2 regions of the Solibacillus sp. iso_87 genome follow, and region 2 is predicted to be linked to the other one. Evidence: a T-box and tRNA genes for the amino acid it is inferred to sense, from the RefSeq annotation. Region 2 holds a T-box; the other holds one or more tRNA genes.

Region 1 (4,400 bases), 1.9 Mb from region 2:
AACCGTTCATCGCTTATATACATTTGCGCTAGGCCTATATGTGCTTCTGGGGTATACTTTGCCCAAGAGAAGCTTAGCCAGCGTTTATGAAGCTCCGCTGCTTCCATTGCAACGTCTGACGTTACATCCCCGGACGCCATCGCTTCTTTTAATCGTTGAAACAGTTGGTGTTCCAATTGCTGCATTGCATTATATTGCTCTTCAGTCATATCCCTGAATTTCTTATTGCTCGCTTCCACTTGAGCTTCACCGTATTTATCACGTATTTCCTGGCCGTAGCTCTTTTCGTTTTCTTCAATTAAATTATTTCTAAACACGTCAAACTTTTGTTCATTTGTCATTTTAAGTTCCCCTTCCATCGTTTGGATTGTTTGTTCTATTGTTATTAGTAAGTCGTCGATATATCTTCTTTTCTTTTGTAATAGCTCGGATTGTTTTTTTAGTGCTTCTTTTACTTCATAATCTGGATGATCGAGCAACTTTTTTATTTCTTCTAACTTAAAATCAAGCTCCCGGTAAAATAGTATTTGCTGTAACCGGTCAATATCCTCTTGGCTATATTGCCGGTAGCCATTTTCCGCAACTGCAGAAGGCCTCAGCAAACTGATTTCATCATAATAACGTAGTGTGCGTGCACTCACACCCGATAGCTTGACTAGTTCATTAATCAGCACATGATCACCTCCTATTTAGTACTATAAAGGTTGACGTAACGTGAAGGTCAATAGTTAATTATTTTTTCTTAATTATTTTATAAAAAAAGAAGCTAACCTAAGTTTTCAGGTTGCTTCAAGTAACATCTTTTTCAATCTTGGGATAAACTCGACCAAATAGCTTTCTGGTAGTGCAGACATGTGTTCTAGTCCGATCTGCTTCACTTCATCATGACGAATATCATTTTCGTATTTATAACCGGATACTTCGATTTTCTTTATTTTTTGTTTCGCAAGCAATATAAATTGTTTTAAGTTAGCAGAGTATATACCATCCAGTTCTTCTCGTTGAAGAGTAAACTGCTCAATTCCTCCTGTTAATTCATAAACAAATACATTTGCAAACTCATAATCCTTTATTATTTCATTGTCTATACTGTATGGGATGACTCCAAGTGACGTTAATTGCGAAAACATTACGTTAAGCCCTACTTCTTCCTCTAATTCGCGTACACCATCTTCAATCGTCTCCGTTGCCAGTATATGACCAGCTGCCGTAATATCAAATTGATTTGGGTAATCCTTTTTATTTTTGCTTCTCAGCTGTAAATAAATACGCCATTCAGAATCTGTTTTTTCAATAATCCAGCAATGAAACACTTCATGCCAATAACCTTTTGCATGGACGAGATCACGATGTTCAATGCCCGTTTCCTTATAATATTGATCAAATACTTTTAAACGTTCATTCACAAAATCCGCTCCTTTTATACAAAAAAACGCTAAGTACATGTTAACAGTACTTAGCGTTTTCCGTTTTTCTATGTATGACCCGTACGGGATTCGAACCCGTGTTACCGCCGTGAAAGGGCGGTGTCTTAACCACTTGACCAACGGGCCGATGGCGGAGACAGAGGGATTTGAACCCTCGCGCCGCTTACGCGACCTACACCCTTAGCAGGGGCGCCTCTTCAGCCTCTTGAGTATGTCCCCAAAAATAGAAAAATGGCTCCGAAGGCAGGACTCGAACCTGCGACCTGCCGGTTAACAGCCGGATGCTCTACCAACTGAGCTACTTCGGAATAGTTGTATATGGTGGGCCTAAATGGACTCGAACCATCGACCTCACGCTTATCAGGCGTGCGCTCTAACCAGCTGAGCTATAGGCCCTATTTAAAAACTGGAGCGGGTGATCGGAATCGAACCGACAACATCAGCTTGGAAGGCTGAGGTTTTACCACTAAACTACACCCGCATATGGTGGGTTTGGACGGAATCGAACCGCCGACACTTAGAGCTTCAATCTAATGCTCTACCAACTGAGCTACAAACCCACAAATGGCGGTCCCGACCGGGATCGAACCGGCGATCTCCTGCGTGACAGGCAGGCATGTTAACCGCTACACCACGGGACCATTTGGTTGCGGGGGCAGGACTTGAACCTGCGACCTTCGGGTTATGAGCCCGACGAGCTACCACTGCTCCACCCCGCGATAATATGATGTTTGAACCTGTTTTAAGTACACAGTTTGTAAAAATGGAGGAGGTAGAGGGATTCGAACCCCCGCGCGGTGTTACCCGCCTGTCGGTTTTCAAGACCGATCCCTTCAGCCAGACTTGGGTATACCTCCGTTATGATTAGTACGTTAACTGGTGGACCTTACAGGACTCGAACCTGTGACCGGACGGTTATGAGCCGTCTGCTCTAACCAACTGAGCTAAAGGTCCTTTAAGATGGCGGCAGAGGGAGTCGAACCCACGACCTTTCGGGTATGAACCGAGTGCTCTAGCCAACTGAGCTACACCGCCAGGATCTTTATTTTGGTTACAAAAATTATGGTGGAGCCTAGCGGGATCGAACCGCTGACCTCCTGCGTGCAAGGCAGGCGCTCTCCCAGCTGAGCTAAGGCCCCATAAATGATGGTCGGAATGACAGGATTCGAACCTACGACCCCTTGGTCCCAAACCAAGTGCTCTACCAAGCTGAGCTACATTCCGAAATAATATGGCGCGCCCGGCAGGAGTCGAACCCACAACCTTCTGATCCGTAGTCAGACGCTCTATCCAATTGAGCTACGGGCGCATATTGTTTATTTAAAAGATGGTGCCGAGGGCCGGAATCGAACCGGCACGGTGATCACTCACCGCAGGATTTTAAGTCCTGTGCGTCTGCCAGTTCCGCCACCCCGGCATTTTGGAGCGGAAGACGAGGTTCGAACTCGCGACCCCCACCTTGGCAAGGTGGTGTTCTACCACTGAACTACTTCCGCAAAATGCTTAAGATATTTTTTACTCTGACAGTAATATGAAAATTAAAATGGTGCGGGTGAAGGGAGTCGAACCCCCACGCCTTGCGGCGCTAGATCCTAAGTCTAGTGCGTCTGCCAATTCCGCCACACCCGCTAAGCAGTATATAAACTGGTGAGCCATGAAGGACTCGAACCTTCGACCCTCTGATTAAAAGTCAGATGCTCTACCAACTGAGCTAATGGCTCTCTAAATGGTGCCGGCGAAAGGAGTCGAACCCTCGACCTACTGATTACAAGTCAGTTGCTCTACCAACTGAGCTACACCGGCATTTAAAATGGTGGAGGATGACGGGCTCGAACCGCCGACCCCCTGCTTGTAAGGCAGGTGCTCTCCCAGCTGAGCTAATCCTCCAATGGGTATTTACTGATTACTCTTTCGTAACCGCATGTCCTATCTCTTAAGGACAAGATTTATATTATCATTACTTTTTTTATAATGCAATACCTTTTTTGAAATTATTTTTAAAAAATATATTAATTCCTATTTTTTTCATTTACCAATCGAGGTTATTCATGAAAACGTTTACTTAGTATAACGAAATTCTAATATGTTTGACAGACTTTATCAAGACTTGTTTTTAATATTTATAAATCATTCTGATATAATTATTAATATTACTTCTAAATATCAAGTGTTTTAGAATATACGACTACTTATTTATACATTTTATAGATTAAAGCTGTCAAGAAAATGTTCGTACATTTATCATTATTTTTTAAAGCATTGATAGAATTCACCTTTTTATTATTTCTACCTATTGGTTTCTCATTACACTCTTTATCTTTATATTATTTCCATTATCTTCAATGTATTTTATTATTCTATAATAATAATTCCCATGTTTAAATGCGCTTAGAATTGCGCTATTCCATTCGATGATGTTGTTGCATACCGCAATTTTATTTGGATTACACGATTCGAGCGTTAAATCCTTGTTATTACCTATTAAATTGCTTATTACGAGCTTTTTGGTGAACCGGGGATTTTTATACCCCTATTTAGATTAATGATGGGAAATCGGTATTTAAACAGCCCTCTAATATAGCGTCAACTAAACTTGCCTGTTCACAATCGACCTTGATTAAATAACCGCAAAATTTCTGCTTCTTTTCCGCTCTTTCCTAATATCTTGTTCTTCCTTAATTCATGAAACTTCCAATATAGTGATCGAGGAAGTATGCCTTTCCAGCCAGTAGTAATAAAATAATATGAGTTTAAAATAGATTCCGATTTTGGGTTAATTGAAGCAATTATATTTCAACAAGATTTTTTTATCTTTATTATAAGACAGCATAATATTTTGTAAGAAATTATTCAGCCCATAAATATAGCTGCATTGTTTATTATGTTAAGAGAGCTTTTAACGCAACAAAAAAACGCTAAGTACAGGTAACAGTACTTAGCGTTTTTCGTTTTTCTATGTATGACCCGTACGGG
Region 2 (4,400 bases):
TTTATTTCCGGTTGTTTCGCGGTTATCGGAATGAAGCGGGGCCAACATTCAACTGGAAAAAGGTTCTGAAATGGCTGAATGCCCTATACATAAAATAAAAGTTTAATTTAATCAGAAAGTGGAAAAGTTAGTAACACAGTTTAAAAGAAAGTAGGAATTATGATGGAGCATTTGATCCAACATTTTCGTAAAGATGAACAACCTTTCATTGAGCAAGTTATTGGATGGCAGCGTGAAGTAGAAGATCGCTATGCTCCAAAATTGACTGATTTTTTAGATCCGAGACAGCGTTTTATCGTAGAGTCCATTGTTCAGCAATCAGATGATCTCCGTGTATTCACAGAAGGGGTATTTGAAGAAGCGGAACGTAAACGAATGCTGATTGCCCCTTCGTATTACGAGCCGGCAGAAACCGATTTTCAAATTGCTGTGTACTCACTGAATTACCCGACAAAATTTGTCCAGCTGCGCCATCCTGATGTTTTAGGTGCCTTATTATCAATCGGACTTGATCGCAGCAAGTTTGGGGATATTCGACTTGCCGATAATACGGTTCAATTTGCAATCGCATCGGAAATCGCGGATTACGTGCGTGCGCATTTAACGAGTATAGGCAAAGTGAAAGTAAGTGCTGAGCAAATGGATGCGACTACACCGTATATCCAAAACGAGGAGCAATGGGTCGAAAGCTCGCATACGGTTTCTTCCATGCGTCTTGATGTGGTTTTAGCAACAATCGTTAATATCTCCCGTCAAAAATCACAAAGCCTGATCAATGCCGGAAAAGTAAAAGTTAACTGGACTGTCAGGGAAGCTGTGGCTTTCGAATTGCAGGAAGGCGACATTATTTCAGCGCGAGGATATGGACGGTTAAAAGTCATCCTGACAGAAGGACGGACAAAAAAAGATAAGATTCGATTACAAGTAGGACGTTTAGAGCAAAAAGTATAATTTTCAACCGTTTTTTAGGAAAACATGATGTTATTCCCTAAAGAAACGTTTATAATACTTGTAAGAATGTACGTAAAAAAGGAGAGTAGAACGATATGCCATTATCACCTCTTGATATACATAATAAGGAGTTTACACGTGGGTTCCGTGGATATGCAGAAGACGAAGTAAATGAATTTTTAGATCAGATTATAAAAGATTATGAAATTGTTTTACGCGAGAAAAAAGAGCTCGAAGAAAAGATTAAGATGATGTCTGAACAAATGAATCATTACAATTCATTGGAAGACACATTGCAGAAATCAATTGTTGTTGCTCAAGAGGCAGCTGGCGAAGTTCGTCGTAATTCCGAAAAAGAAGCAAAGCTCATCGTTAAAGAAGCTGAAAAAAATGCGGATCGTATTGTAAATGACGCACTGGCAAAAGCGAGAAAAGTGACGATTGAGATTGACGAATTGAAAAAACAGTCGAAAGTATTCCGCAACAGATTTAAGATGTTAGTGGAAGCACAGCTTGATTTACTGAATACAGGCGATTGGGACCAATTACTGGAATATGACGTAGACTTAACGGAAATTCAGGAAAACAATCGTAAAGAACTCAATGAAGAGAACCAAAATGACGAAAATGCCGTGTATTAGTCCAACAGTACTTGACATTTTATACAGCCTTTTCATATACTGAAAAATAATGAATAGGATGCACTTGCATCAGGCTTTGACGGAGACAGTAAATTTAACATTGTGGTTTAGCGATTCGAGGATGGTGAGAGCTCGAACGAAGCAAGTTAAATCGAAAATCACTCTTGAGCTAAATAACTGAAATTCGAGTAAGTTATTTCGTAGCACACGACGTTACAGTGTCTAATGAGGCTAATATTATTTAGCGAATTTAGGGTGGTACCACGAGACTAATGCTCCTCGTCCCTTTTTATAGGGATGGAGGGGCTTTTTTGTTGTTTTGAAAAGCTACCAAATCCTTAAGAGCATTTAAAAATCATGATTCATTTAAGATACCATTCGGGTAAGCGTCAAACCCGGATTGGAAATCAACACTCGATAAAATCACTAGGAGGAATTTACAATGGTAGAGTATAAAGACACATTATTAATGCCGAAAACCGACTTCCCTATGCGCGGCGGTTTACCGACAAAAGAACCGCAAGTTCAGGCACAATGGGATGAAATGGATATTAACAAATTAGTGATGGAGCGTACAAAAGATCGTCCTCACTATTTACTGCATGATGGTCCTCCATATGCAAACGGAGACATCCATATCGGTCACGCATTAAACAAAGTTATCAAAGATATGATTAACCGCCAAAAATCAATGTCAGGTTTCCATGTTCCATATATTCCAGGTTGGGATACACACGGTTTACCGATTGAGCAGGCATTAACAAATAAAGGTGTTAAGCGTAAAGAAATGTCGGTTGCAGAATTCCGTGAACTATGTGAGAAATACGCTTATGAACAAATTGAAAACCAAAAAAGCCAATTCCGTCGCCTAGGTGTACGCGGTGACTGGGAAAATCCGTATATCACATTAAAGCCTGAATTCGAAGCACGCCAAATCGAAGTGTTCGGGAAAATGGCGGAGAAGGGCTATATTTATAAAGGCTTAAAACCAGTTTATTGGTCTCCATCTTCTGAGTCAGCATTGGCAGAAGCGGAAATCGAATATAAAGATGTTGAATCATATTCAATTTATGTAGCATTCGGCATTAAAGACAGCAAAGGCGTAGTACCTGCAGATGCTAAATTTGTCATCTGGACAACAACTCCTTGGACAATTCCGGCAAACTTAGGGATTTCGGTTAACCCTGAATTCACATATGTTGTCGTAGAAACAAACGGCAGCAAATATATTGTTGCAAAAGATTTACTGGAAAAATTATCAGCGACATTTGGCTGGGAAGATGTTCAAATCGTTCAGGAAGTACAAGGCGAACAGCTTGATATGATCGTTGCAGAACACCCAGTTTACAAACGTGATTCATTAGTGATGGTTGGCGACCACGTAACTGCTGATGCTGGTACGGGTTGTGTACACACAGCACCAGGTCACGGTGAAGACGACTATCAGATCGGTAAACGCTATGGACTGGACATTTTATCACCAGTAGATAACGGCGGCTGCTACACAAATGAAGCACCTGGCTTTGAAGGATTGTTCTATGAAAAAGCAAATCCGGTTGTCATTGAAAAATTAAAAGAAGAAAATGCATTATTGCATGTTTCTAAATTTACACACTCATACCCGCATGACTGGCGTACGAAAAAACCGGTAATTTACCGTGCAACACCACAATGGTTTGCATCTGTTGAAATGTTCCGTGGTGAATTATTAGATGCTGTAACAGCGACAGAATTTACACCAGCATGGGGCGAAACACGTCTTTACAATATGATTCGTGACCGCGGTGACTGGGTAATTTCCCGTCAGCGTGCATGGGGTGTACCAATTCCGATTTTCTATGCCGAAGATGAAACACCGATCATCACATCAGAAACAATCGCGCATATTTCGAAATTATTCCGTGAACACGGTTCGAATATTTGGTTCCAGCGTGAAGCAAAAGACTTGCTACCTGAAGGCTTCACACATGAAGGCAGCCCGAACGGCAAGTTTACAAAAGAAAACGACATTATGGACGTATGGTTCGACTCAGGATCATCTCACCAAGGTGTATTAGCAGAGCGCGGACTGAAATATCCTGCTGACCTTTATCTTGAAGGTTCGGACCAACACCGCGGCTGGTTCAACTCATCATTAATCACATCAGTGGCGATTAATGGGCATGCACCATATAAAGGGTTATTAACACATGGTTTCGTATTGGACGGCGAAGGACGCAAAATGTCTAAATCGCTTGGCAACACGATTGACCCGATCAAAGTGATGAACCAATACGGTGCCGACATTATTCGTATGTGGGTAGCATCGGTTGACTATACAGGGGATGTTCGTATTTCAATGGATATGTTGAAGCAGGTTTCTGAAACATACCGTAAAGTGCGTAATACATTGCGCTTCCTGCACGGAAATGTGACAGACTTTAACGAAACAACTGACCGTGTCGCTTACGAAGAGTTACGTGAAATGGATCAGTATATGTACATGCGCTTACAGGATGTTGTAAAAACAATCCGTGAAGCATATGACCGTTATGACTTCTCGACTGTTTACACAACTGTGAATAACTTCGTAGCAATCGAGCTATCTTCATTCTACTTGGATATCGCAAAAGATGTTGTCTATATCGAAGGAACTGACAATAAAAACCGTCGTGCAATGCAAACGGTTATGTATGATACATTAATGGCATTAGTTAAATTATTAACGCCAATTATTCCACATACGACTGAAGAGTTATGGAGCTACATCGAATTCGATGGCAAGCCACAATCAGTACAATTAACAGATTTCCCAGAAGTAGTAGAACA

Evidence for each region. A T-box is a leader RNA that pairs with one kind of tRNA and senses whether it is charged. The one in region 2 lies ahead of ileS (isoleucine--tRNA ligase), so its partner is inferred to be a tRNA-Ile.
Region 1: it has a tRNA-Ile gene. The T-box ahead of ileS (isoleucine--tRNA ligase) is inferred to sense a tRNA for this amino acid. The anticodon was not compared.

The regions. Positions count from the first base shown of each region.
Region 1 is NZ_CM149656.1:2,924,261-2,928,660, forward strand. Features, by position in the region: gene AC0VXV_RS14855 (MerR family transcriptional regulator) at 1-674, opposite strand, end outside; gene AC0VXV_RS14860 (NUDIX hydrolase) at 780-1,406, opposite strand; tRNA gene AC0VXV_RS14865 (tRNA-Glu) at 1,482-1,553, opposite strand; tRNA gene AC0VXV_RS14870 (tRNA-Ser) at 1,556-1,646, opposite strand; tRNA gene AC0VXV_RS14875 (tRNA-Asn) at 1,660-1,735, opposite strand; tRNA gene AC0VXV_RS14880 (tRNA-Ile) at 1,747-1,823, opposite strand; tRNA gene AC0VXV_RS14885 (tRNA-Gly) at 1,835-1,908, opposite strand; tRNA gene AC0VXV_RS14890 (tRNA-Phe) at 1,912-1,987, opposite strand; tRNA gene AC0VXV_RS14895 (tRNA-Asp) at 1,993-2,068, opposite strand; tRNA gene AC0VXV_RS14900 (tRNA-Met) at 2,072-2,146, opposite strand; tRNA gene AC0VXV_RS14905 (tRNA-Ser) at 2,192-2,284, opposite strand; tRNA gene AC0VXV_RS14910 (tRNA-Ile) at 2,305-2,381, opposite strand; tRNA gene AC0VXV_RS14915 (tRNA-Met) at 2,389-2,462, opposite strand; tRNA gene AC0VXV_RS14920 (tRNA-Ala) at 2,491-2,566, opposite strand; tRNA gene AC0VXV_RS14925 (tRNA-Pro) at 2,575-2,651, opposite strand; tRNA gene AC0VXV_RS14930 (tRNA-Arg) at 2,660-2,736, opposite strand; tRNA gene AC0VXV_RS14935 (tRNA-Leu) at 2,756-2,844, opposite strand; tRNA gene AC0VXV_RS14940 (tRNA-Gly) at 2,849-2,923, opposite strand; tRNA gene AC0VXV_RS14945 (tRNA-Leu) at 2,972-3,056, opposite strand; tRNA gene AC0VXV_RS14950 (tRNA-Lys) at 3,073-3,148, opposite strand; tRNA gene AC0VXV_RS14955 (tRNA-Thr) at 3,155-3,230, opposite strand; tRNA gene AC0VXV_RS14960 (tRNA-Val) at 3,239-3,314, opposite strand; tRNA gene AC0VXV_RS14965 (tRNA-Glu) at 4,388-4,400, opposite strand, start outside.
Region 2 is NZ_CM149656.1:1,012,242-1,016,641, forward strand. Features, by position in the region: gene AC0VXV_RS04945 (YlmH family RNA-binding protein) at 163-951, shown strand; gene AC0VXV_RS04950 (DivIVA domain-containing protein) at 1,047-1,592, shown strand; T-box leader at 1,660-1,882, shown strand; gene ileS (isoleucine--tRNA ligase) at 2,035-4,400, shown strand, end outside.